DNA from 2 places in the Lysinibacillus sp. SGAir0095 genome. Region 1 is predicted to be linked to the other one. Evidence: a T-box and tRNA genes for the amino acid it is inferred to sense, from the RefSeq annotation. Region 1 holds a T-box; the other holds one or more tRNA genes.
The links. A T-box is a leader RNA that pairs with one kind of tRNA and senses whether it is charged. The one in region 1 lies ahead of ileS (isoleucine--tRNA ligase), so its partner is inferred to be a tRNA-Ile.
Positions count from the first base shown of each region.

Region 2: it encodes a tRNA-Ile, which carries the amino acid that the T-box ahead of ileS (isoleucine--tRNA ligase) is inferred to sense. The anticodon was not compared.

Region 1 covers NZ_CP028083.1:1,181,180-1,193,135, reverse strand. Annotated here, with positions in the region: gene C1N55_RS05870 (dihydroorotase) at 1-927, opposite strand, end outside; gene C1N55_RS05865 (aspartate carbamoyltransferase catalytic subunit) at 930-1,805, opposite strand; gene C1N55_RS05860 (solute carrier family 23 protein) at 1,998-3,290, opposite strand; gene pyrR (bifunctional pyr operon transcriptional regulator/uracil phosphoribosyltransferase PyrR) at 3,313-3,858, opposite strand; gene C1N55_RS05850 (RluA family pseudouridine synthase) at 4,332-5,243, opposite strand; gene lspA (signal peptidase II) at 5,243-5,719, opposite strand; gene C1N55_RS05840 (ISL3 family transposase) at 5,915-7,123, opposite strand; gene ileS (isoleucine--tRNA ligase) at 7,420-10,179, opposite strand; T-box leader at 10,235-10,485, opposite strand; gene C1N55_RS05830 (DivIVA domain-containing protein) at 10,554-11,105, opposite strand; gene C1N55_RS05825 (YlmH family RNA-binding protein) at 11,201-11,956, opposite strand, start outside.
Region 2 covers NZ_CP028083.1:2,952,072-2,964,027, reverse strand. Annotated here, with positions in the region: rRNA gene rrf (5S ribosomal RNA) at 1-111, shown strand, start outside; tRNA gene C1N55_RS14665 (tRNA-Val) at 122-197, shown strand; tRNA gene C1N55_RS14660 (tRNA-Thr) at 204-279, shown strand; tRNA gene C1N55_RS14655 (tRNA-Lys) at 287-361, shown strand; tRNA gene C1N55_RS14650 (tRNA-Leu) at 381-465, shown strand; tRNA gene C1N55_RS14645 (tRNA-Gly) at 506-580, shown strand; tRNA gene C1N55_RS14640 (tRNA-Leu) at 586-671, shown strand; tRNA gene C1N55_RS14635 (tRNA-Pro) at 703-779, shown strand; tRNA gene C1N55_RS14630 (tRNA-Ala) at 807-882, shown strand; tRNA gene C1N55_RS14625 (tRNA-Met) at 902-975, shown strand; tRNA gene C1N55_RS14620 (tRNA-Ile) at 983-1,059, shown strand; tRNA gene C1N55_RS14615 (tRNA-Ser) at 1,078-1,170, shown strand; tRNA gene C1N55_RS14610 (tRNA-Met) at 1,196-1,270, shown strand; tRNA gene C1N55_RS14605 (tRNA-Asp) at 1,274-1,349, shown strand; tRNA gene C1N55_RS14600 (tRNA-Phe) at 1,357-1,432, shown strand; tRNA gene C1N55_RS14595 (tRNA-Gly) at 1,439-1,512, shown strand; tRNA gene C1N55_RS14590 (tRNA-Ile) at 1,517-1,593, shown strand; tRNA gene C1N55_RS14585 (tRNA-Asn) at 1,603-1,677, shown strand; tRNA gene C1N55_RS14580 (tRNA-Ser) at 1,681-1,771, shown strand; tRNA gene C1N55_RS14575 (tRNA-Glu) at 1,782-1,853, shown strand; gene C1N55_RS14570 (ISL3 family transposase) at 2,121-3,329, shown strand; gene C1N55_RS14565 (TraR/DksA C4-type zinc finger protein) at 3,807-4,328, shown strand; gene C1N55_RS14560 (dipeptidase) at 4,411-5,352, shown strand; gene C1N55_RS14555 (isochorismate synthase) at 5,624-7,009, shown strand; gene menD (2-succinyl-5-enolpyruvyl-6-hydroxy-3-cyclohexene-1-carboxylic-acid synthase) at 7,002-8,717, shown strand; gene menH (2-succinyl-6-hydroxy-2,4-cyclohexadiene-1-carboxylate synthase) at 8,714-9,526, shown strand; gene menB (1,4-dihydroxy-2-naphthoyl-CoA synthase) at 9,644-10,462, shown strand; partial or broken gene C1N55_RS21035 (GGDEF domain-containing protein) at 10,583-11,007, shown strand; gene C1N55_RS14525 (o-succinylbenzoate--CoA ligase) at 11,285-11,956, shown strand, end outside.

The DNA of each region.
Region 1 (11,956 bases):
AACTGTGTGAGGTGCATGATCTGTAGCGATACAATCGATTGTTCCATCAAGTAATGCTGCATGCAGTGAATCTTTATCATCACTTGCTCGAAGTGGTGGGTTCATCTTCCAGTTTGCATCATCACTTGGAATATCCATTTCTTCTAACAATAGATGGTGTGGACAAACCTCCGCAGTCACGCGAATTCCTGCTGCTTTAGCATCTCTTACTGCACGCACTGATTCTTTTGTTGACACATGACATACGTGATATCGTGCTCCAGCTGCTTCTGCTAATAGTACATCACGAGCAATTTGGACTGACTCACAAATAGATGGAATTCCTGGTAATCCAAGTTCTTTATTGCGTTTCCCTTCATGCATAACCCCTTCATAGATTAAGGAATTATCCTCACAGTGCGCTACCACTACCATGTCAAGTTTAGCTGCAGCCTGCATTTGTTCGTACATTGTTGCAGCAAGCTGTACACCAACTCCATCATCAGAGAAGGCAACTGCCCCGCTCGCTTTTAGTGCCGCTAGATCTGTACGTTCGTCACCAGATTGTGCAACCGTTAATGACCCGTATGGTAAAACACGAACTTTTGCACTTTGTTCGATTAAGCTATTGATTAATTCCAAATTTTCAACCGAATCAGGGACTGGTTTTGTATTCGGCATCGCACAAATTGTAGTAAAACCACCTTTTGCAGCAGAGGCTGTTCCCGTTGCGATTGTTTCTTTATGTTCAAATCCAGGCTCACGTAGATGAACATGCACATCAACAAACCCTGGAGCTAGCAAATGCCCATTACCGTCAATAATTTCAGCATCTCCAGGTTGTTCTCCGCCAATTTCTATGATGCGTCCTTCAACGATTGTTACCGTCGTGTCCACTAATTCACTTTGCTCGTTTAATAGTTTTACGTTTTTAATATATTTTGTCATGTCTATCGTCCTTTCAGGAGTGTCTCTAATATTGCCATTCTGACAAAAACGCCATTTCGAACTTGGTCAAATATTCGCGAACGGTCACATTCAACCAGCTCTGATACAATTTCTACGTCTCGATTTACTGGAGCAGGATGCATGATTATTGCGTTTTTCTTCATTTTTGCTTCCCGCTCAAAAGTAAGTCCATATTGTTCATGGTAGCTTTCTTTTGAAAAGCTTTTATTTACAACATGGCGTTCATGCTGGATTCGCAAGAGCATGACCACGTCACTGTCCTCAATTAGTCCATCCCAAGAGTGATAAGCTTCAAATTCTCCTGCCCACTCTGGTGGACATAAGAAACGAACGTTAACCCCTAAACGTTTTAATGCAGTTGCATTTGATTTTGCAACACGGCTATGGGAGATATCTCCAACGATTGTTACATTTAATCCTTCAAATGAACCAAATTCTTTATGTATTGTATATAAATCCAACAAACTTTGTGATGGGTGCTGGCCGGCTCCGTCTCCTGCATTAATCACTGCTACATTGATGCCTTCTAGAAGTTCATTGTAATATTCATCTTCTTTTGCACGAATAACAACTGCATCCATGCCGATCATTTCTAATGTTTTAATTGTGTCATACATCGTTTCCCCTTTTAAGGCACTGGAAAAATCGGCATCAAAGGGAATGACTGTACAACCCACTTTTCTTTCAGCCATTTCAAAGCTTGTTTTTGTTCTCGTACTTGGCTCAAAGAAAAGATTTGCTACATGATAGGGTTTTGTTAACCTAGACAATTCACCGTCTTCAAACTGTGCTGAACGTTCGATAATCTTCATCACATCATCATTTGATAAGTGTTCCATTGATAATAAATTTCTCATTAATTTTTCCTCCTAATTTTTGCGTTTTCTATTAGAAAACAGCTTTACTAAATCTCTATTAGTAGAAAAAATGCCCCGCAAATTTCCATTCGCGAGGCTAAGGGTATGACAAGCTAAGGTACCCCAAAAAGGATGTACCCACTTGCCTATTCCCCTTCTTTGCCTCTCTGGACAATTCATTAAAAGGTAATATTATTCTTCTAATAATGTATCTTTTTTATCTCTTCCTGGTAATACAAGGTTTAAAATCACTCCGACAATAGCTGCTAACGCCATCCCTTCGATGGAGAAGGACTCATTGAAGCGAAGTGCTGCTCCACCAATCCCAACTACTAAGATGACAGATGCGATAACCATGTTGCGGCTGTTACCAAAGTCGATGTTGTTTTCGACTAACATACGCAGACCACTTGAAGCAATAATCCCAAATAGCAGGATGGAGATTCCACCAAGTACTGCTGTAGGTATCGTTTGTACTAACGCCATTGCTTTTCCAAGGAAGGAGAATAAAATGGCCAATACTGCTGCACCAAAGATGACATACACTGAAAATACTCTAGTGATTGCAAGTACTCCGATGTTTTCTCCGTATGTTGTTTTCGGAGGTCCACCAATTAGCGCACTTACAAATGTCCCTAGTCCATCACCAAGTAATGATCTATGTAAGCCAGGGTCTTTTATGTAATTTCGGTTTACTACTTTCCCTAATACTAATTGGTGACCGATATGTTCTGAAATTGTTACGATAACAATAGGTACCATCGCTAGTAATATTGTAGATGTAATTTTAAATTCATAATCTACTCCCGGGATTATGAACTCTGGTAAAGAGAACATTTTTGCTTGAGTGACCGGAGTAAAATCCACAATACCGATGAATGCGGAGTAAATGTACCCTACGATTAACCCTAATAGAATTGGCATTGTACTCAAGATGTTTTTGAAATAAACATTAAAAATGATTGCTGCAAACAGAGTAACTAATGCTGCTGTAAAATGTTTGAAGCTATATTCTCCATTTACGTTCATCGCCATATCTACCGCAGTTCCAGCTAATCCAAGTCCAATTACGATGATTACCGGTGCTACTACGATTGGTGGCAACAAGCGCATTAACCATTTATAACCTGTTTTCCAAATTAATAAGGACACTATTCCATAGACAAGTCCGACTGCCATTGCGCCTATCATTGCGTTTCCTGGATTCACGCTTGCTCCATTTTCATCTAATCCGCCAGCAGCAATTAGGATCGGTGCAATAAAGGCAAAGGATGAACCTAGATAAGCTGGTACTTTAAATTGTGTAATTAGTAAAAAGATGATTGTTGCAATCCCACTTGTTAGTAGTGCGATTGCAGGACTTAATCCTACTAACTGAGGAACTAAAATTGTGGAACCAAACATTGCAAACATATGCTGAAAACTTAATGTAATGAGCTGGCCTGCTGTAGGCTTATCATGGATGTCTAAAACCGCTTTTGACATGATCTTTTCCCTCTTTTATCTGTTAATCTAATTTATGGAGTGTTACGTTATCTTCTTGATCGACTTCTGTTAAACGAACAACGATTTTCTCAGCACCGGAAGTTGGAATGTTTTTTCCAACGTAATCCGCCCGAATCGGCAATTCGCGATGTCCTCTATCTACCAGTACTGCTAGTTGAATATGTGATGGGCGGCCTAAATCCATTACCGCATCTAAACCTGCTCGTACCGTACGCCCAGTATATAAAACATCGTCTACTAGGATAATTTTTTGATTCGTTACTACATAATCAATATCCACTTGCTGTACTAATGCTTCACCGTTTGCGTTTTTTGTAGAAAGATCATCTCGATATAAAGTGATGTCCAATTCTCCAGTACGGATTGGTTTGCCTTCAATTTTCTCGATTTTTTCTGCTAATCTTCTAGCTAAGAAAGCACCACGTGTTTTAATCCCTACTAGAATACATTCGTCGATTCCTTTGTTTTTCTCGATGATTTCATGGGCAATTCTTGTTAAAGCACGATTCATTGAAGGGCCATCTAAAAGTTCTGTTATTTGTCCCATCATTTTTCCTCCTTCCTAATTTGGATTTGCTAGTCTCGAAACAGTCATAAGAGGGATGTAGTTTTTTCACAAAATAAAAACCTCTTAAAGTTTTGGCTTTAAGAGGTTTGATATACGTGTCGAAATAACATGTTTGGACAATTTTTGCACTATACGCATATAGTGATGCCATCTTTTCACTACTATTTTGAGTTAATAGTCTAAAAACTATTCCCCATTCGTGAAAAGTGCATAATCATTCCATAACATTTCTACAAGTACCTTCTCAGCCTCTCTGGACTGCCATTAAAGGTGAATATATTCGATTTTGTTTTTAGTGTTCCCATCTCTGTAGGATATTCACTGTTGTTAGTATAGACTGTATAAAATTTTTCGTCAACCTTATTTTAAAAATTATTGAAAAAACACCTCGACCAAAATCTGTCGAGGTGTTGAGAGAATCTTCGCTAATTCCAATCTGAATAGAAAATTACTTAAGCTTCATTTCTTAATTGTTCTAATAATGCCACATAATCCTCAGGTAGCGGAACTTCAAACTCAAGATATTCTCCGGATGCAGGATGTACAAATCCTAAAACGCCGGCATGCAATACTTGGCCACCAAATTCGATTGTTTTCTTCGGACCATATTTTGGATCCCCTACAAGCGGGTAACCAATATAGTTCATATGAACACGAATTTGGTGAGTGCGTCCTGTTTCGAGACGACATTCTACAAGTGTATAATTGCCAAGTCGCTCCATAACACTAAAGTGAGTTACTGCATGTTTTCCATTATCAACGACTGCTTGCTTTTGACGGTCTTTCGGATCACGTCCAATAGGTGCATCAATTGTTCCTTTGTCATGAGCAATATGTCCGTGAACTAGAGCCGTATATTTACGAGTAACTGTTTTATTCACAAGTTGATCGACAAGTGAATGGTGCGCATGATCATTTTTTGCAACCATTAACAGTCCAGATGTATCTTTATCAATTCGGTGCACGATTCCAGGTCTTAAGATACCGTTAATCCCAGATAAATCCTGACAATGATGCATCAAGCCATTTACTAAAGTTCCTGTTAAGTGACCAGGTGCAGGATGAACAACCATTCCCTTTGGTTTATTTACTACAAGAACGTCTTTGTCCTCATAGATAATTTCCAGGTCCAAATCCTCTGGAATTACTTCTAAATTTTCAGGTTCTGGAACATCTACCTCGATGACGTCGCCTAATTTGACTTTGTATTTTGCTTTAACATTTTCACCATTTACTTTGACAACTCCATCTGTTATCCAAGCTGCAATTTGAGATCTTGACCACTCTTCTTGTATTGCCGAAAGTGCTTTGTCTATACGCTCTCCTGCATTTTCTTGTTCAATTGTTATTGTGACTACTGTCATTATTTCACCTTTTTCTTTTCATTCCGTTCTTCTCTAAGCATTACTAAAATAAGCATGATAACTGAAATCGTTAAAGCTGCATCAGCAATATTAAAAATTGGGAAGTCATAATTTATAATCGGAATTAGTACATCTGCAAAATCGACAACTTCTCCTCTAAAAATTCGGTCGATAAAATTACCTAAAGCACCACCAAGTAAAATCATTAAGCTGATTCCAAAAGCCGGCTTTCCTTTTGCTTCTTTATGGAAGTAATAGATGATACCGGCAATAACGATTAACGTTACAATGGTAAAAATCCACATTTGCCCTTCTAACATCCCCCATGCAGCACCACGATTGCGATGAGATAGTAGGCCAAACCAAGGATCCCAAATAACGATTCGATCTCCAAGCTCCATATTTTTAACAACTAACCATTTCGTCCACTGATCTAATATTAAAACGATTGCAGCGATACCATAGTATTTATACACAGTATTCCCCCATTTGCCAATAATCTTCACTATTTTTTGCTATAAGCTAATCAGACGGCAAAAACTAAAGTTTTATCCATTACTTCTATCCTAACATGGAACGTTCTGGTAGAAGAACTAAACACTAACGGAATTCTATTGTTTTTTTGGTTCTATGTCAAATGTTGGGGTGATGTGTTTTTGCACGTCACCCTATTAACCTAAATGAACACCGAATTCTTTATATAAATCATTCAATAAAATCTTTGCTTTAAAATGCTTAAAGCTCCTAAAACCATAAGCATTACGTTTCATTACCTTCGATTTATTATTAATTCCTTCTAAAAAACCATTTGAATAGCCAAAACTAAAACTATTTAAGATCTCTACTTGCCAATTCTTAAAGGTTTGAATGGCTTTTATAAATGCTGGGATATTTGCTTCTTCTACCTTACGGTAATAAGCTTCTAATCTATTCTTCACTTCTGCAATATCATTCGTCGTTTTTGCCCAATCAAACCATTTACAATAGGCTTCTTTTAGTTCATATGCTTGCTTTAATTCCTTTGACATTCCCGTGTAGCGATTTAAATACCATCGATTCTTTTCCGTTAACTTATCAAAGCGTTTATATAAGACATGACGCATTTTTTTGCACTTTTTTCGATCGTATGGATGCCAATCCTTCTGCACTTTACGACGCACCTCGTCTAGAGCCCAATAAATATAACGACAATAATGGAATCGATCGGCAATAATGATAGGACGATTTAAGGCTTTTTTAACAGCTGCTTTAAAGCTTGGATTCATATCCATTACGACGACTTCTACATCTGATCCATATGTCATTAGATAATCCTTAATCGTTTCTTTTCTACGATTCGGTAAAATATCAATTGGTTCGTGCGTTTCAGCGTTGGCAATGATTAGTTGATAGGTCCCCGCATCTGTATCTCCTTTATATTCATCAATCGCAATACATTTTGGTAAATGGACCCCTTCATTTAGCTGCTCTTTTACCACCTTTTTAAAGCGACGAATTACCGTCGAACTGGATGTTCCAAGGACTTCTGCTGCTTCTTTAAATGTCTTTGCCTTTACTGAACGGATTCCAACAACTTGATTCCATTCTTTTGAGTAACGTTGATACTTATCCACGAAAGGAGATTTTTCCGAGAAGCGTTTTCCGCACTCACATACATAACGTCGACGTTTATAGAAAAGGATGGTTAATCGTTCAAACCATTTTAAATGTTTAATTTTTTGAATTCGATAATCATGTATTTTAGAGGTCATTTTATTACAGTCTGGACACTGATGTTCTTTCTTCGGAATTGAAACGTAAAGAGCGATACGCTCCCCGATCTCTTCAATCTTATGAACAGTTACACCTTTTAATCCTGGGATATTTCTGTTAAAATTCATAATGCACGTATCACCTTTCATTGCTTGTTTCTCGACAATTCAAGTATATCGAAATCGGTGATTACGTGCTTTTTTTTATTTCAAATTGTAGTAAAACCCCAACAAATATTATAGAACCGTTTTTTTCAGTGAAAAAACAACCGCCCCCCGAAAACGAGAGCGGTTATTTATCTGCGTCGTATTAGGCTTAGAAATTGGACTTGTATATATGTGTGTAGTGCAGTGATTTATCCGCCAGTTTCCCCAATATTTACGCAAATTTCACGAAGATATTCGTTAACTTAAAAAATTACTATTTAAACGTAGTATTTTTCAACTACATCTGCACATCGACTACATAATGTAGAGTGTGCTTCGTTTTGACCTACAGTTTCAGAATAAGACCAGCAGCGTTCACATTTTTCTCCGTCTGCTTTTTCAACAATAATAGAAGTTTTTTCTAATACAAGAGCATTTTCAGGTGCACTTTCTTTACCTGTCACCACTTCAAGCTGAGAAATGATGCAGCTTTGTGCAAAATTAACCGCTGGATCATTTAATAGTGCTGTAACCTCTTCATTTGCAAAGATTGTAAGCTTTGCTTCCAATGACTTTCCGATTGTTTTCGCATTACGAGCTTCTTCAAGTGCTTTTAATACTTCGTCACGCACGACAATTACTTTTTCCCATTTTGTACGAAGCTCTGGGAAATTGCTATGCTCGTCAACTTCCGGGAAGTCTGTCAATTGAACTGATACTTCCTCTTCGTTTAAGTAAGACCATAACTCATCAGTTGTGTGTGGCAAGATTGGTGTTAGCACTTTTAATAAAGTTTGGAGAGTATCATACATCACCGTTTGCATTGCACGACGATCTTGATTATCTTTTCCTTCAATGTACACAACATCTTTTGCTACATCTAAATAGAATGCAGATAATTCTACTGCAACAAAGTTATTAATTGTATGGTATACAGAAGCAAATTCATAACGATCATACGCAGAACGAACCGCTTTCAATACATCCTGTACGCGCATATACATGTATTGATCCATTTCACGTAGATCATCGTAAGCTACGCGGTCCGTTTTAGGATTAAAATCAGACACGTTTCCATGCAAGAAACGAAGTGTGTTACGGATTTTACGATATACTTCCGAAATTTGTTTTAACATATCCATTGAGATACGAACGTCCCCAGTGTAGTCCACTGAAGCAACCCATAAACGAAGGATATCAGCCCCATATTGATTCATAACTTTTTCAGGAATGATAACATTTCCTAAAGATTTACTCATTTTGCGGCCATCGCCATCCAATACGAAACCGTGTGTTAAAAGTCCTTTATATGGTGCATAGCCATTAATTGCTACAGATGTAATTAATGATGAGTTAAACCATCCACGGTGTTGGTCAGATCCCTCTAAATAAAGGTCAGCTGGATATTTCATACCACGCTCTACAAGTACACCTTGGTGAGATGAACCAGAATCGAACCATACGTCCATGATGTCATTTTCTTTGGAGAACTTCCCGTTTGGACTTCCTGGATGAGTAAATCCTTCTGGAAGTAATTCTTTTGCTTCCCACTGGAACCAGATATTTGACCCGTGTTCACGGAATAACTTTGACACATGGGCAATCGTTTCAGGTGTAATAATTTCTTCACCATTTTCAGTGTAGAATACTGGAATTGGTACTCCCCACGCACGTTGACGTGAAATACACCAGTCTCCACGGTCACGAATCATATTATAAAGTCGAGTTTCACCCCAAGCTGGCGTGAATGTTGTATCTTCAACCGCTTTTAATAGCTCATCACGGAATGCTTCTACAGAACAGAACCATTGTGGTGTAGCACGATAAATTACTGGTTTTTTCGTACGCCAGTCATGTGGGTACGAGTGAGAGAAGAAGGATAGCTTTTCTAAAGCGCCAGCTTCTTTTAACTTTTCAGTTACCACTTTGTTTGCATCATCATAGAACAAACCTTCGAATCCAGGTGCTTCATTCGTATAGCAGCCTTGGTCATTGATTGGGCTTAATATTTCTAGACCGTATCGCTTACTAACCTGGAAGTCGTCTTCACCATGACCAGGAGCCGTATGAACACATCCTGTACCAGCATCAGTCGTAACGTGATCACCAACCATAATTAATGAATCGCGGTCGTATAATGGGTGTTTCGCAACTACGTATTCAAGCTCTTGTCCTTTAACTTCTTGAACAACTTCCGCATTTTCCCATTCAAGTGTTTGAGAAACTGTTTCTAATAAATCCTTTGCAATGATAAATTTGTTATCATTTACAGCCACTACTGCATAAGTAATTTCAGGATTTAAAGAAATCCCTAAGTTTGCAGGAATTGTCCATGGTGTCGTTGTCCAGATGATGAATTTTGCATCTTCAGGAACAACGCCCTTTGCATCCTTAATACCGAAGCTTACATAAATTGAAGGAGATTTAATATCTTGATATTCTATTTCTGCTTCTGCAAGAGCTGATTCTGAAGAAGGAGACCAATAAACTGGTTTTAGACCTTTATAGATATAGCCTTTTTCAGCCATTTTACCGAATACTTCAATTTGACGTGATTCAAATTCAGGTTTAAGTGTGATATATGGATTTTCCCAGTCTCCACGAACTCCTAAACGGCTGAATTGAGATTTTTGATTTTCAACTTGCTCATATGCATATTTCTCACATAGCTCGCGGAACTCCGCTACAGTCATTTCTTTACGTTTTACACCTTTGTTTGTAAGGGCCTGCTCAATTGGTAAACCGTGCGTATCCCAACCTGGTACATACGGTACGTGGTAACCAGTCATTGAACGATGACGGTTAATCATATCTTTAAGGACTTTGTTTAACGCATGACCGATGTGAATATCTCCGTTGGCATATGGAGGGCCATCGTGTAATACGAAATGCGGACGGTCTTGTGTACGCTCTAAAACTTTTGCGTAAATGTCCATTTCATTCCATTTTTCTTGCATTTTTGGTTCGTTTGCTGGTAAATTTCCGCGCATTGGGAAATCCGTCTTTGGCATTAATAACGTATCTTTGTACTCGACCATTTTAAGTCCTCCTAAAGTTTATATTTAATTAAATAAAAAAGCCTCTCATCCCCACTAAAGGGACGAGAAGCTATAACTCGTGGTACCACCCTAATTTGTAATCCAATTCTACAATCAGATTACCTCTTAGACACTTTAACGCAAGTGTATACGAAATCACTTACTTCTATAAACACACCTGGTGTTCTAATTTCAATGATTTTGCTCAGGAGTGATTTTCTTTAATGAAGGATTAGTTCGAGCTCTCACCATCCTCGAATCGCTTTTGACCACTTCAAAAAATACTGTCTCCGTCACCGCATATTTATAAGTTTTTTTTAATTCTCGATTATCAGTATATGGAACCAACCAATTTTCGTCAAGTAAATCAAATTTTATAAAAGTTTATTTAACTCTTCACTTGTTATTTCGATCTCATCTGTTTCTTTTCTTGCATGTTTTTGAATATCGGTAAGTCCAACGTCATATTCCATTAGATGATCCCAGTCATCCGTACTTAAGAGGTCCAATTGAGCCTCCACCAACATTTTAAAACGATTGCGGAATACTTTGGACTGCTTTTTCAACTCATCAATTTCAATTGCAATTTTACGAGCTTTCCCTAATGCTTCATTCACGATGCGGTCAGCATTTTTCTCTGCCTCTTTAATAATAAGTTTCGATTCTTTCTGGGAATTGCGACGAACTTCTTCTGCAGCTTCTTGAGCAACAACGATCGATTTTTGCAACGTTTCTTCCAATGTATTATAATGACTCATTTGTTCGGTCATTGTTTTTATCTTCTCTTCTAACTCTTTTTTCTCACGAAGAATAATTTCATAATCTTTAATGATTTGATCAAGAAATTCGTTTACCTCGTCTTCTGCATAGCCGCGGAAGCCTCTAGTAAATTCTTTATTATGTATATCAAGAGGTGATAATGGCATGGTCAACACTCCTTTTCATTTGAAATATCTTACTCTATTATACAGCTCGTCTCGTCACTTGACATCAAATTTTCGTAAATTTTCACCTGAAACTACTATTTTTGCTCTAATCGTCCTACTTGTAGTCGGATTTTATCCTTTTTTGTTCTACCTTCAGTCATCATGACTTTTATTCTACCATAACCTCTAGCAGAGATTACATCGCCTTCTTGTACTTCAAAAGAAGTATCTTCTCTAACGGACCAATTCACTTTGACTTTTCCAGCTTTGATTAAACTTTGGGATTTTTGCCTAGATAGATTCACCACTGTTGCTAAAATCACATCTAACCTCATCGAAGAAACGGTATATGATTTTTCAAACCATTCTTCAGCTAACGTGATTAATTGATCTGTAGCTCTCACATGTTCAAGCTTTACTTTCGATTTCCCAATCGAAGTTAGGTTGGCTAGTATATAATCTTGCACTTCCCCTACAACGGCAAATTGAATCGTGTCTGTTTCTATACGAATATCCCCAAATTTACTGCGTTCAATACCGAGAGATAACAAAGCTCCTAAAACATCCGGGTGTTTTAGCTGAACAAATTTAGTTGGATAGTTCACAGAGAAAAAAGCGATCTGGAAATCCTCAGAGATTGGTTCAAAGTAATTCGGGCAAATAAAAAGCCTTTGACGTTCAGCATCTGGAAATCCCCCAAAGGTTCTTACATGCAGACCATTTTGCTGACCGATAATGGATAAAACAATAAAACGTTCCCGTGGGTCGAGAAAATCCGTAAGCTTTGGCGCAAAACGATCTTCTACTTCCCTTTGCCAGCCAATGACCTTTTCTATAAAAGTTTGCTCATC
Region 2 (11,956 bases), 1.8 Mb from region 1:
TGATGATGGCAAAGAGGTCACACCCGTTCCCATACCGAACACGGAAGTTAAGCTCTTTAGCGCCGATGGTAGTTGGGGGATTCCCCCTGTGAGAGTAGGACGTCGCTAGGCATATTACCCAGGAGGATTAGCTCAGCTGGGAGAGCACCTGCCTTACAAGCAGGGGGTCGGCGGTTCGAGCCCGTCATCCTCCACCATATAATGCCGGTGTAGCTCAGTTGGTAGAGCAACTGACTTGTAATCAGTAGGTCGAGGGTTCGACTCCTTTCGCCGGCACCATTTTTTAGAGCCATTAGCTCAGTGGTAGAGCATCTGACTTTTAATCAGAGGGTCGAAGGTTCAAGTCCTTCATGGCTCACCAGTTCTATTGTTACTTAAATGCGGGTGTGGCGGAATTGGCAGACGCACTAGACTTAGGATCTAGCGCCGCAAGGCGTGGGGGTTCGACTCCCTTCACCCGCACCATTTAAGTTTAAAGATTGCCAGAATAATTTATTTTGCACATGCGGAAGTAGTTCAGTGGTAGAACACCACCTTGCCAAGGTGGGGGTCGCGAGTTCGAACCTCGTCTTCCGCTCCAATTGTGCCGGGGTGGCGGAACTGGCAGACGCACAGGACTTAAAATCCTGCGGTAGGTGACTACCGTACCGGTTCGATTCCGGTCCTCGGCATCTTTTAATCAGCCCGTATTTCTAAACGAAACGGGAAGTAGCTCAGCTTGGTAGAGCACTTGGTTTGGGACCAAGGGGTCGCAGGTTCGAATCCTGTCTTCCCGACCATGTAACTCTATAGTGAAATTTTATTATGGGGCCTTAGCTCAGCTGGGAGAGCGCCTGCCTTGCACGCAGGAGGTCAGCGGTTCGATCCCGCTAGGCTCCACCAAAACACTTAAATATATCCTGGCGGCGTAGCTCAGCTGGCTAGAGCGTACGGTTCATACCCGTGAGGTCGGGGGTTCGATCCCCTCTGCCGCCATCTTGAAGGACCTTTAGCTCAGTTGGTTAGAGCAGACGGCTCATAACCGTCCGGTCGCAGGTTCGAGTCCTGCAAGGTCCACCATAGGAGATATAAATATACGGAGGCATACCCAAGTCTGGCTGAAGGGATCGGTCTTGAAAACCGACAGGCGGGTTAAACCGCGCGTGGGTTCAAATCCTACTGCCTCCGCCATTTTTAAAAATTAGAATAATATTATCGCGGGGTGGAGCAGTGGTAGCTCGTCGGGCTCATAACCCGAAGGTCGCAGGTTCAAATCCTGTCCCCGCAACCAAATGGTCCCGTGGTGTAGCGGTTAACATGCCTGCCTGTCACGCAGGAGATCGCCGGTTCGATCCCGGTCGGGACCGCCATTATTATGGGTCGGTAGCTCAGTTGGTAGAGCATTAGATTGAAGCTCTAAGTGTCGGCGGTTCGATTCCGTCCCGACCCACCATATAATGCGGGTGTAGTTTAATGGTAAAACCTCAGCCTTCCAAGCTGATGTCGTGAGTTCGATTCTCATCACCCGCTCCAATAGGGGCCTATAGCTCAGCTGGTTAGAGCGCACGCCTGATAAGCGTGAGGTCGATGGTTCGAGTCCATTTAGGCCCACCATAAAAATTTTCCGAAGTAGCTCAGTGGTAGAGCAATCGGCTGTTAACCGATCGGTCGTAGGTTCGAGTCCTACCTTCGGAGCCATATGGGGAAGTACTCAAGTGGCTGAAGAGGCGCCCCTGCTAAGGGTGTAGGTCGGGCAACCGGCGCGAGGGTTCAAATCCCTCCTTCTCCGCCATATATTTTTTGGCCCGTTGGTCAAGTGGTTAAGACACCGCCCTTTCACGGCGGTAACACGGGTTCGAATCCCGTACGGGTCATAATTAATAACAAAAAAGTCCTAAAGGTTTGTTATCAAATCTTTAGGACTTTTTTGTATAGATTTTTATATAATTGTTTCCTGATAGAAGTTACGTTACAAAACATTCGGAAAATGAATTTATTACTTTTGGGAATATCTTTTAATTTCGGTTCTATAATATTTGTTGGGGTTTTACTACAATTTGAAATAAAAAAAAGCACGTAATCACCGATTTCGATATACTTGAATTGTCGAGAAACAAGCAATGAAAGGTGATACGTGCATTATGAATTTTAACAGAAATATCCCAGGATTAAAAGGTGTAACTGTTCATAAGATTGAAGAGATCGGGGAGCGTATCGCTCTTTACGTTTCAATTCCGAAGAAAGAACATCAGTGTCCAGACTGTAATAAAATGACCTCTAAAATACATGATTATCGAATTCAAAAAATTAAACATTTAAAATGGTTTGAACGATTAACCATCCTTTTCTATAAACGTCGACGTTATGTATGTGAGTGCGGAAAACGCTTCTCGGAAAAATCTCCTTTCGTGGATAAGTATCAACGTTACTCAAAAGAATGGAATCAAGTTGTTGGAATCCGTTCAGTAAAGGCAAAGACATTTAAAGAAGCAGCAGAAGTCCTTGGAACATCCAGTTCGACGGTAATTCGTCGCTTTAAAAAGGTGGTAAAAGAGCAGCTAAATGAAGGGGTCCATTTACCAAAATGTATTGCGATTGATGAATATAAAGGAGATACAGATGCGGGGACCTATCAACTAATCATTGCCAACGCTGAAACGCACGAACCAATTGATATTTTACCGAATCGTAGAAAAGAAACGATTAAGGATTATCTAATGACATATGGATCAGATGTAGAAGTCGTCGTAATGGATATGAATCCAAGCTTTAAAGCAGCTGTTAAAAAAGCCTTAAATCGTCCTATCATTATTGCCGATCGATTCCATTATTGTCGTTATATTTATTGGGCTCTAGACGAGGTGCGTCGTAAAGTGCAGAAGGATTGGCATCCATACGATCGAAAAAAGTGCAAAAAAATGCGTCATGTCTTATATAAACGCTTTGATAAGTTAACGGAAAAGAATCGATGGTATTTAAATCGCTACACGGGAATGTCAAAGGAATTAAAGCAAGCATATGAACTAAAAGAAGCCTATTGTAAATGGTTTGATTGGGCAAAAACGACGAATGATATTGCAGAAGTGAAGAATAGATTAGAAGCTTATTACCGTAAGGTAGAAGAAGCAAATATCCCAGCATTTATAAAAGCCATTCAAACCTTTAAGAATTGGCAAGTAGAGATCTTAAATAGTTTTAGTTTTGGCTATTCAAATGGTTTTTTAGAAGGAATTAATAATAAATCGAAGGTAATGAAACGTAATGCTTATGGTTTTAGGAGCTTTAAGCATTTTAAAGCAAAGATTTTATTGAATGATTTATATAAAGAATTCGGTGTTCATTTAGGTTAATAGGGTGACGTGCAAAAACACATCACCCCAACATTTGACATAGAACCTTAATTTCTAATGTTTCGAGTTGTCCAATAGAAGCAATCGCATGGACAACTATATAAGAAATAATCAAGAGTTGTTCAATAGATACGGTCTCATAGACAAATAATAAAGAACTTAAAAAAGGCCCCATAGAAACACTAGAAAAGACAAAGAACGAAACAAATGAAAACGTATCTCCACCAGGATTTCTAGCAGTGAGAAATGTAGTGCTCAACAAGAGACGCAACATCTTATTGAATGAACACAATGTAAGCACATAAAAATCAAATAATACCATTCAATAACGACAGCAATTCGAGAAACCAATTACCTTTAATTTTAATAATTATCTTGTTGCAAATCATATGTGTTTTTACACGTTGTACAAATTTTACTATGTTTAAAAAGTTAAATAAAGGAAACCTTAATTATAGGAAAAAGGAGGACAACAACATGAAACAATCCGAGATGCAACAATTAAAAAATACATTGTTAGAAGAACTGAAGGATTTAAAAGAAGGTCTGGAAACGCATGATGATATTGAACGCACGGAGTTATCAAATTATGATAATCATCCAGGAGATGTTGCTTCAGACTTAACGATACAACTAACGGAATATGCCATGGATGATTTTAAACAAGAAAGTATAGATAAAATAGAAGCTGCTTTGGAAGCTATGAATAATGGAACTTATGGTGAATGTAAAGTATGTCATAAGGAAATTTCCTTTGAACGTCTTGAAGCAGTTCCAACAACCTTGACTTGTGTAGAACATAGTCAAGAAAAAGTCGATATGGAAACACGACCGATTGAAGAGGAAATCATGAATGAGCTTTCACATAAAGCATTAAAAGCGGTCGATTTTGAAAATGGTTCTGGAGAGTTTCCATCATCTGATAGTCCACAGGATGTACCACAAGAGGTTATCCATCAAAATAATCAAGAATCAACCATTCGAGATCAATTTCAATAAAGATAAAGTTTTCAATGAGAAATATGGAATTTATCTCACCATTTCCTATACAATATAGTTATATTGAATTGGTGGGGGATACATGAATATTATCGATTTGCATTGTGATGTATTGGAGAAATTATCGCGACTCGAAAATGCGAATTTCCGAAATGATGCTAGATTAAGTGCAAGCTTAGAGAAATTAAAAGCAGGAAATGTTAAGGTGCAAGTTTTTGCAATCTTTGTTCATTCTGATCTTCCTGACAATGAAAAATTCTTAGCAGCAGTTCGACAAATTGAAGCTTTTCATACAAAAGTTTTAAGCGAGCCTGAAATGGTGCATATAACTGAGTGGGCGCAATTAGATCAGCTTGAGGATGGGCAAATTGGAGCAATTTTAAGTTTAGAGGGTTGCGATTGTATTGGTGAAGATCTATTAAAACTTGAGCAGATTTTAAATTCAGGAGTGAAATTAGTTGGTTTAACATGGAATCATGAAAATGGTGTTGCCTATGGCGCTTCAGAAGATCCTTCAAAGGGTTTAAAACCTTTAGCTAAAGAGGTAGTTCAGTTGCTAAATAAACGCAATATCATAATTGACGTGTCTCATCTAAATGAGCAAGGTTTTTTTGAATTACTTCCATTAGCGAAAAACCTTATTGCTAGTCATAGTAATGCAAGAGCCATTTGTGACCATCCGAGAAACTTAACAGATGTCCAAATAAAAGAATTAATAAAACATGGTGGGAGAATGCATGTCGTATTTTATCCACCGTTTATCGAAAATGAAAAAGAAAAGACATCCATCGAGAACTTAGTGAAGCATGTCGAACTTATTGCATCTCTAGTTGGAGTACAACATATTGGATTTGGATCTGATTTTGATGGAATGGATTTTTCAGTGGATAAGTTATCGAATGCAAAAGAGTATGAAAACTTAATTAAAGCCTTATTGAAAACCTTCACCTATGAAGAGGTTTCCATAATGGCAAATAGAGGTTTCAATAAATATGCAAACAAACTAAACTTAGCGCGAGAGTAATTTCTCTCGCTTTTTTGGTTGGAAAAATTATTCAAGCCTTACAGATAAAAATCAATGAGGAAACAATATCAATATTGTATATGTAAAAAAAGTGATATGATAGAATAGATAACGTAAATTCGAAAACAATACACATGAGCGTTTTGGAGTAAAAGCAGAAATTGTGATAACTCTGATTTTAAGTGGAAATAATGATGTTTTCACAAATAATATGGCTTTAAGATAAGCCAAAGTTCTAGGCAAGAAACTGCCTTTGATGGAGGGAAATTCGATGCATCAGAAGTGGTTGCATACCACTGAAGTAGAAGTGGAAACAGTTAATTCAAGATTATCCTTCTATATTGAAACAATAGAAGTAAGCAGATTATCAGCCTTGGCATTTTTTGCAGCTGGCGAATCGCAATATAAGGGACAGCGCTTTTTTTGGCAAAATCGTGAGAAAACATTCACATTAGTCGGTCTTGGCCATGCATTTATAATCGAAAATAATAAAGGCAAGGACCGTTTCGATTTAGTAGAAAAACAGTGGAAAGAATTAACAAAAAATATTGTGAAAGAAGAAAAAGAACCTCAACCAATTCTATTTGGCGGGTTTACCTTTGACCCGAAGAATGGCAAAAAAGGAGAGTGGGACGGCTTTCCACAAAGCTTTTTTTCGGTAGCTACATATCAACTAGTGATACGTAATGATAAGGCTTATATCAGTATTCATTTAATTACGGATAAAGAAAATAGTCTAGAGGATTTCGAGCAGCTTCGAAAAGAACGGGATCAGCTCATTCATGCTGCACAAGTAAAAGAATTAAAAACATATAGTAAACCATTAATGACAAATTATCGTGAGCCATATAAAGAGGAATATCTCCAAACAATTTCAACGGTAACAAGTTTGATCCAGGCTAAGAGGGCAGAAAAAGTTGTCATAGCAAGGTCATTAGAGCTAGAATTTCAGGATACTCTATCCTCACCACAAGTCTTATCACATGTAGTGAATGAGCAACCAGAAAGCTATTTATTTGGTTTAGAGCATGAAGATCTTCTTTTCTTTGGGGCATCTCCTGAACGATTAGTAAAAGTGGAAAATGGGCAAGCCTTCTCGTCATGTGTAGCCGGTTCCATTAAACGAGGGAAAACAGCAGAAGAAGATAAGCAACTTGGAGAAAGTTTATTAAATGATGCAAAAAATCTAGGAGAGCATCAATATGTTGTCGAAATGATAGCAAATACTTTTGAAAAAAACTGTATGCAATATACAGTACCAAAAAAACCAAAGCTCTTAAAAATTAGAGATATCCAACATTTATATACACCTGTTGAAGGAAAACTGTCATCAGACGCAACGATCCTACAGCTTGTAAAATATCTTCATCCAACACCGGCTTTGGGAGGAGTTCCTCGTCAAGAAGCAATGACCGTTATTCGTGAAAACGAAACCATGAACCGAGGATTGTATGCTGCACCACTTGGTTGGATTGATGCAGAAGGAAATGGTGAATTTGCAGTAGCAATTCGCTCTGCTGCATTAAAAGACAATAAAGCCTATTTATATGCTGGAGGCGGAATCGTTGCTGATTCTGAGCCGAATTCAGAGTATGAAGAGACATTAGTCAAGTTCCGTCCGATGTTACGTGCTTTAGGAGGACAGTTACATGAATGAACGTGAAATAATAACGAACTACGTATATAAAATAGTTGCCTCACTTATGCAAAATGGCGTAGAGGATGTTGTGATTAGCCCAGGTTCTAGATCGACACCGCTTGCCTATGCATTTGCGTCAACAAAGAATTTATCGATCTATAGACAAGTAGATGAGCGGTCAGCAGCTTATTTTGCTCTTGGTATAGCTAAAGCAAAAGCAAAACCTGTTGTTCTTCTCTGTACTTCGGGTACTGCGGCTGCAAATTATTATCCTGCCATTGTCGAGGCGAAGTATGCGCGTGTACCTTTAATCGTCATTACTGCGGACCGGCCTCATGAATTACGTGAGGTAGGTGCCCCTCAGGCAATCAATCAAATCTCACTGTACGGTGAACGAGTAAAATGGAGTGCTGAATTTCCGATTCCCGATGATGCGAAAATGACATTGCCCTATGTCGAGCGTCATGTAGCACGAGGTGTGAATATAGCAAATACGGCCCCATTTGGACCCGTACATTTTAATGTTCCTTTTCGTGAGCCTTTACTCATTGATTTTCAAGAGGAACTGCCAGAACAAACTTTTCAACAAAGCTTTGTAGGAAATGTAGCTCCTTCAGAACAAGCAAAAGATGTAATGACAACGATTGTTAATCAAACTAATAGAGGGTTTATTATTGTAGGGGAACTTGCACTTGGTACTGACTTACAGCATATGTGGACGTTTATTCGGAAATTAAAGTGGCCAGTCTTAGTTGAAAGCCTATCGAATTTAAGAACAAATGTACCAGAGGATTGTGAGCAGTATATCATTTCTACATATGATGCACTATTAAAAAATACGGCATTTAAACAGCAGGTTCTTGCTGATACAGTTATTCGCTTTGGAGCACAGCCTGTTTCGAAATTTTTAACTAACTTTTTAACAGAAACACTGCCAACTAATTATATTGTGATTGACGAAGATCCAATGTTCCGGGATTCAGCAGCTGTTTCAACTCATTTTATCCATGCAGCCATCGGAGAGTGGATTTGTGAGATGAATCTCGATAATACAATGTGCAGCGATGAATACTTGTTGCAATGGCGTAAAGGTGAGGAGCTTGCCATTAAACATATTAGTTCCCATCCACAACTTGAAAAAGATGAGGGAGCAGTAGTTCGTTACCTAATCGAAAATTTACCAAACGAAAGTGATCTTTTTGTAAGTAGTAGTATGCCGATTCGTGACATCGATACTTTTTTATTGCCAACTCACAAGGACATACAGGTTTTTGCTAACCGAGGTGCGAATGGGATTGATGGTGTAATGTCTACTGCAATTGGCTTTAGCCAGGCTAGAAAAAATCGGGAGATGTATTTACTGATTGGAGATCTGGCCTTTCTACATGATGTCAATGCACTAATTACGACTCGTTATCAGCAATGCAAACTTAATATTATTGTATTCAATAACGATGGCGGTGGGATTTTCTCTTATCTAGCACAATCTACCGTTAAAGAATACTATGAGGACCTTTTTGGCACGCCAACTGCATTGCGTTTTGCGGATGTTGCCAAAATGTATGACATAGAATATGTTCAGATTAAAGATTTTACTGAGGTTGAGAAATTATTAGAACCACAAAACAATCCATTGCGCTTGATTGAAATTTTTACGGATCGTCAGGAAAACGTTACTAGTCACCGAAAGCTTTGGCAACGTATTCATGAGGAGTTGGAGCAATGATTCTTCAAGCTCGAGGGATAAATGTAAATGTTCGAATCTGGAATGACCATTTAGAGCAAACTATCGTGATGCTTCATGGATTTACAGGAAGTGTAGCAACCTGGTGTAATGTAGCAATACCCATAAAGAATCATCGTATTGTTGCAATTGACTTAATGGGACATGGTCAAACTGATTCACCGCAGGATATTGCACCGTATACAATGGAAGAGCAAATTCTGCAATTGGATGAAATCTTTCAGCAGCTAAATCTTCATGAAGTTATATTACTTGGTTATTCAATGGGTGGAAGGACTGCTTTATCATATGCAAAAACTTTTCCTGATCGAGTATCACATCTCATCTTGGAAAGTGCATCGCCGGGATTAAAATCAGAAGAGGAACGTGCGAAAAGGCGAGCTTCAGATGAAAGTCTTGCTGATCAGATTCAAACGAGCGGGATTGAAGTTTTTGTGAATAAGTGGGAGAACATCCCCTTATTCAAGACTCAAAAAAAACTTCCACCAGATGTTCAATTAGAGGTAAGAAAAGAGCGGCTCGCTCAAACAGAGATTGGATTAGCAAACAGCTTAAGAGGAGCGGGTACAGGCGCTCAGTCCTCCCTTTGGTCATCCTTAGGAGAAATATCGATGCCAGTAACATTAATAACTGGTGAGCAGGATGATAAGTTTTGTCAAATCGCTGAAGAAATGCAAGCGCTTTTACAAAATGCACAACATGTCTGTGTTAAAAATACAGGTCATGCAATTCATGTGGAAAATCCTGAACAATTTGCTACAATAGTAAAGGATGCTATAAAGATTAAATAAAGCTAATCTAAAGTACGTAACAATCGAATCCGTACAAAAAAGGACATTCCTTTAAGTTAGAGGATTAGTAAAAACTAATCTTGGAGCATTAGCGAAACAAATATAGGGGGTATAATAATGACTCGTGAATGGACAAGTTTACATACTTACGAAGATATTAAGTATGAATTGTATAACGGAATTGCTAAAATTACGATTAACCGTCCGGAAGTTCGTAACGCATTCCGTCCAAAAACTACTGCAGAATTAATCGATGCATTTTCTCGTGCACGTGATGATGAACGCGTAGGCGTTATCATCTTAACTGGTGAAGGCGAAATGGCATTCTGCTCAGGCGGAGATCAAAAGGTTCGTGGACATGGTGGATATGTTGGAGATGACAATATTCCACGTTTAAATGTATTAGATTTACAAACACTAATTCGTAAAATTCCAAAACCTGTTGTTGCAATGGTAGCTGGCTATGCTATTGGAGGAGGTCACGTTTTACATATCGTATGTGACTTAACAATTGCAGCAGAAAATGCACGCTTTGGACAAACAGGGCCTCGTGTAGGGTCATTTGATGGTGGTTACGGTGCAGGATACCTAGCTCGTATCGTTGGCCATAAAAAAGCACGTGAAATCTGGTTCCTATGCCGCCAATATAATGCACAAGAAGCACTTGATATGGGATTAGTTAATACAGTTGTGCCTTTAGAGCAATTAGAAGACGAAACTGTTAAATGGTGTGAGGAAATTCTGGAGTTATCACCAATGGCTCTACGTTTCTTAAAAGCAGCGTTCAATGCCGATTCTGATGGTTTAGCAGGTATTCAACAGCTTGCAGGCGATGCTACACTTCTTTACTATACTTCAGATGAAGCAAAAGAAGGTCGCGATGCATTCAAAGAAAAACGTAAACCAGATTTCGGTCAATTCCCAAGATTCCCTTGATCATAGAAGAATCATTTAAACTAATATTGGTTAAAGTAAAGCAAGAGAAGAAAAGGCTTCTCTTGCTTTTTCTTATTGTTCAAAATATATTAAGCTTTATGACTTAAAGAGAGAGGAAACATGAACCATTCTCAAGAATTTAACCATGAAAATAATAGGCTATCCATTAATTGTAAAACTCAAAAAGAAATACAAGATAGATTAGAGTCCTATGCCTATCATGATTCTTTAACAGGCCTACCAAATCGTCGTTATTTTGATAGGTCTTTAACAAAATCCATGAAAAACTGAATTTAAAAAGTTCTCCCTTCTCGCTAATATTATTTGATATTGATGATTTTAAGAAAATTAATGATAGTTGGGGTCATGAGATAGGAGATATAGTGCTACAACAGGTTGCCAATCGAACACAACTGGTAATTGGAGAACAGGGAGTAGCGGCAAGACTTGGTGGAGATGAATTTATCGTGCTTTTAGATAAGTGTAGTACAGATAAAGAAATAAAAGAGGTTATTCATAAGCTGCAAAAAGCATTACTTGAGTAAATTGAAATTCGTAAAAATTCGATCGCGATTACAAACAGCATAGGGGCAACGAATTGTACAAAGAAATTTAAGAGTGAAACTATCTTAAAAATGCAGATATTGGGCTTTATGAGGTAAAACAAAAAGGGAAAAACCAATACCACATAAACCATTCGTAAAAGAAAGGCTTTCCTAACTAGGTAAGCCTTTTATCAATTTGGGCATTTTTTGGTTTTTCAAAGTTTGAACTTTTCGCTATTAGAGTTAAAATAAATATGCAAGAATTGGGGGAATGACAATGTATCCAAACTGGATTTTACAGCGTGCACATTTAACACCGGCACGAGTTGCATTAAATTACGAAGGTCAAACTTGGACATTTGAAGAACTTAAAAATTGCTCTGTTGAGCGAGCAGAACAACTATTATCATTGGGTATTAAGCCAAAAGAGCGTGTGGCTATCCTTGGCCCGAGTCAGCCTAGTCTGCTATTCATGATGTTTGCATGTATGCACCTTCAATGTGAAATGGTTATGCTAAATCGAAAATTATCTAAAGTAGAACTCCAATACCAGATTGATGATTCACAGGTAGAAATAGTATTGGTTGATGATGAGGATATTTCACTTCTTCCTGATGGCCAACAGCATCTTTTGTTTTCTGAAGTTGAAAATACGACAGGTCAATCCTTTGAAATTAGTAAAGAATGGTCGTTAGATCAAACAACATCAATCATGTATACATCCGGAACTACGGGTCTACCAAAAGGGGTACGCCAAACGGTTGGAAATCATCAAGCAAGTGCCCTAGCTTCAGTTTTAAATATTGGCTTATCTGAAGACGATGTATGGCTATGTGCGGTGCCATTATTTCATATTAGTGGTTTTTCAATATTAGTTCGATCTTTGTTATATGGGAATGCCGTTAAACTTTATAAGAAATTTGATAAAGATGGAGCTGTGTTGGATATT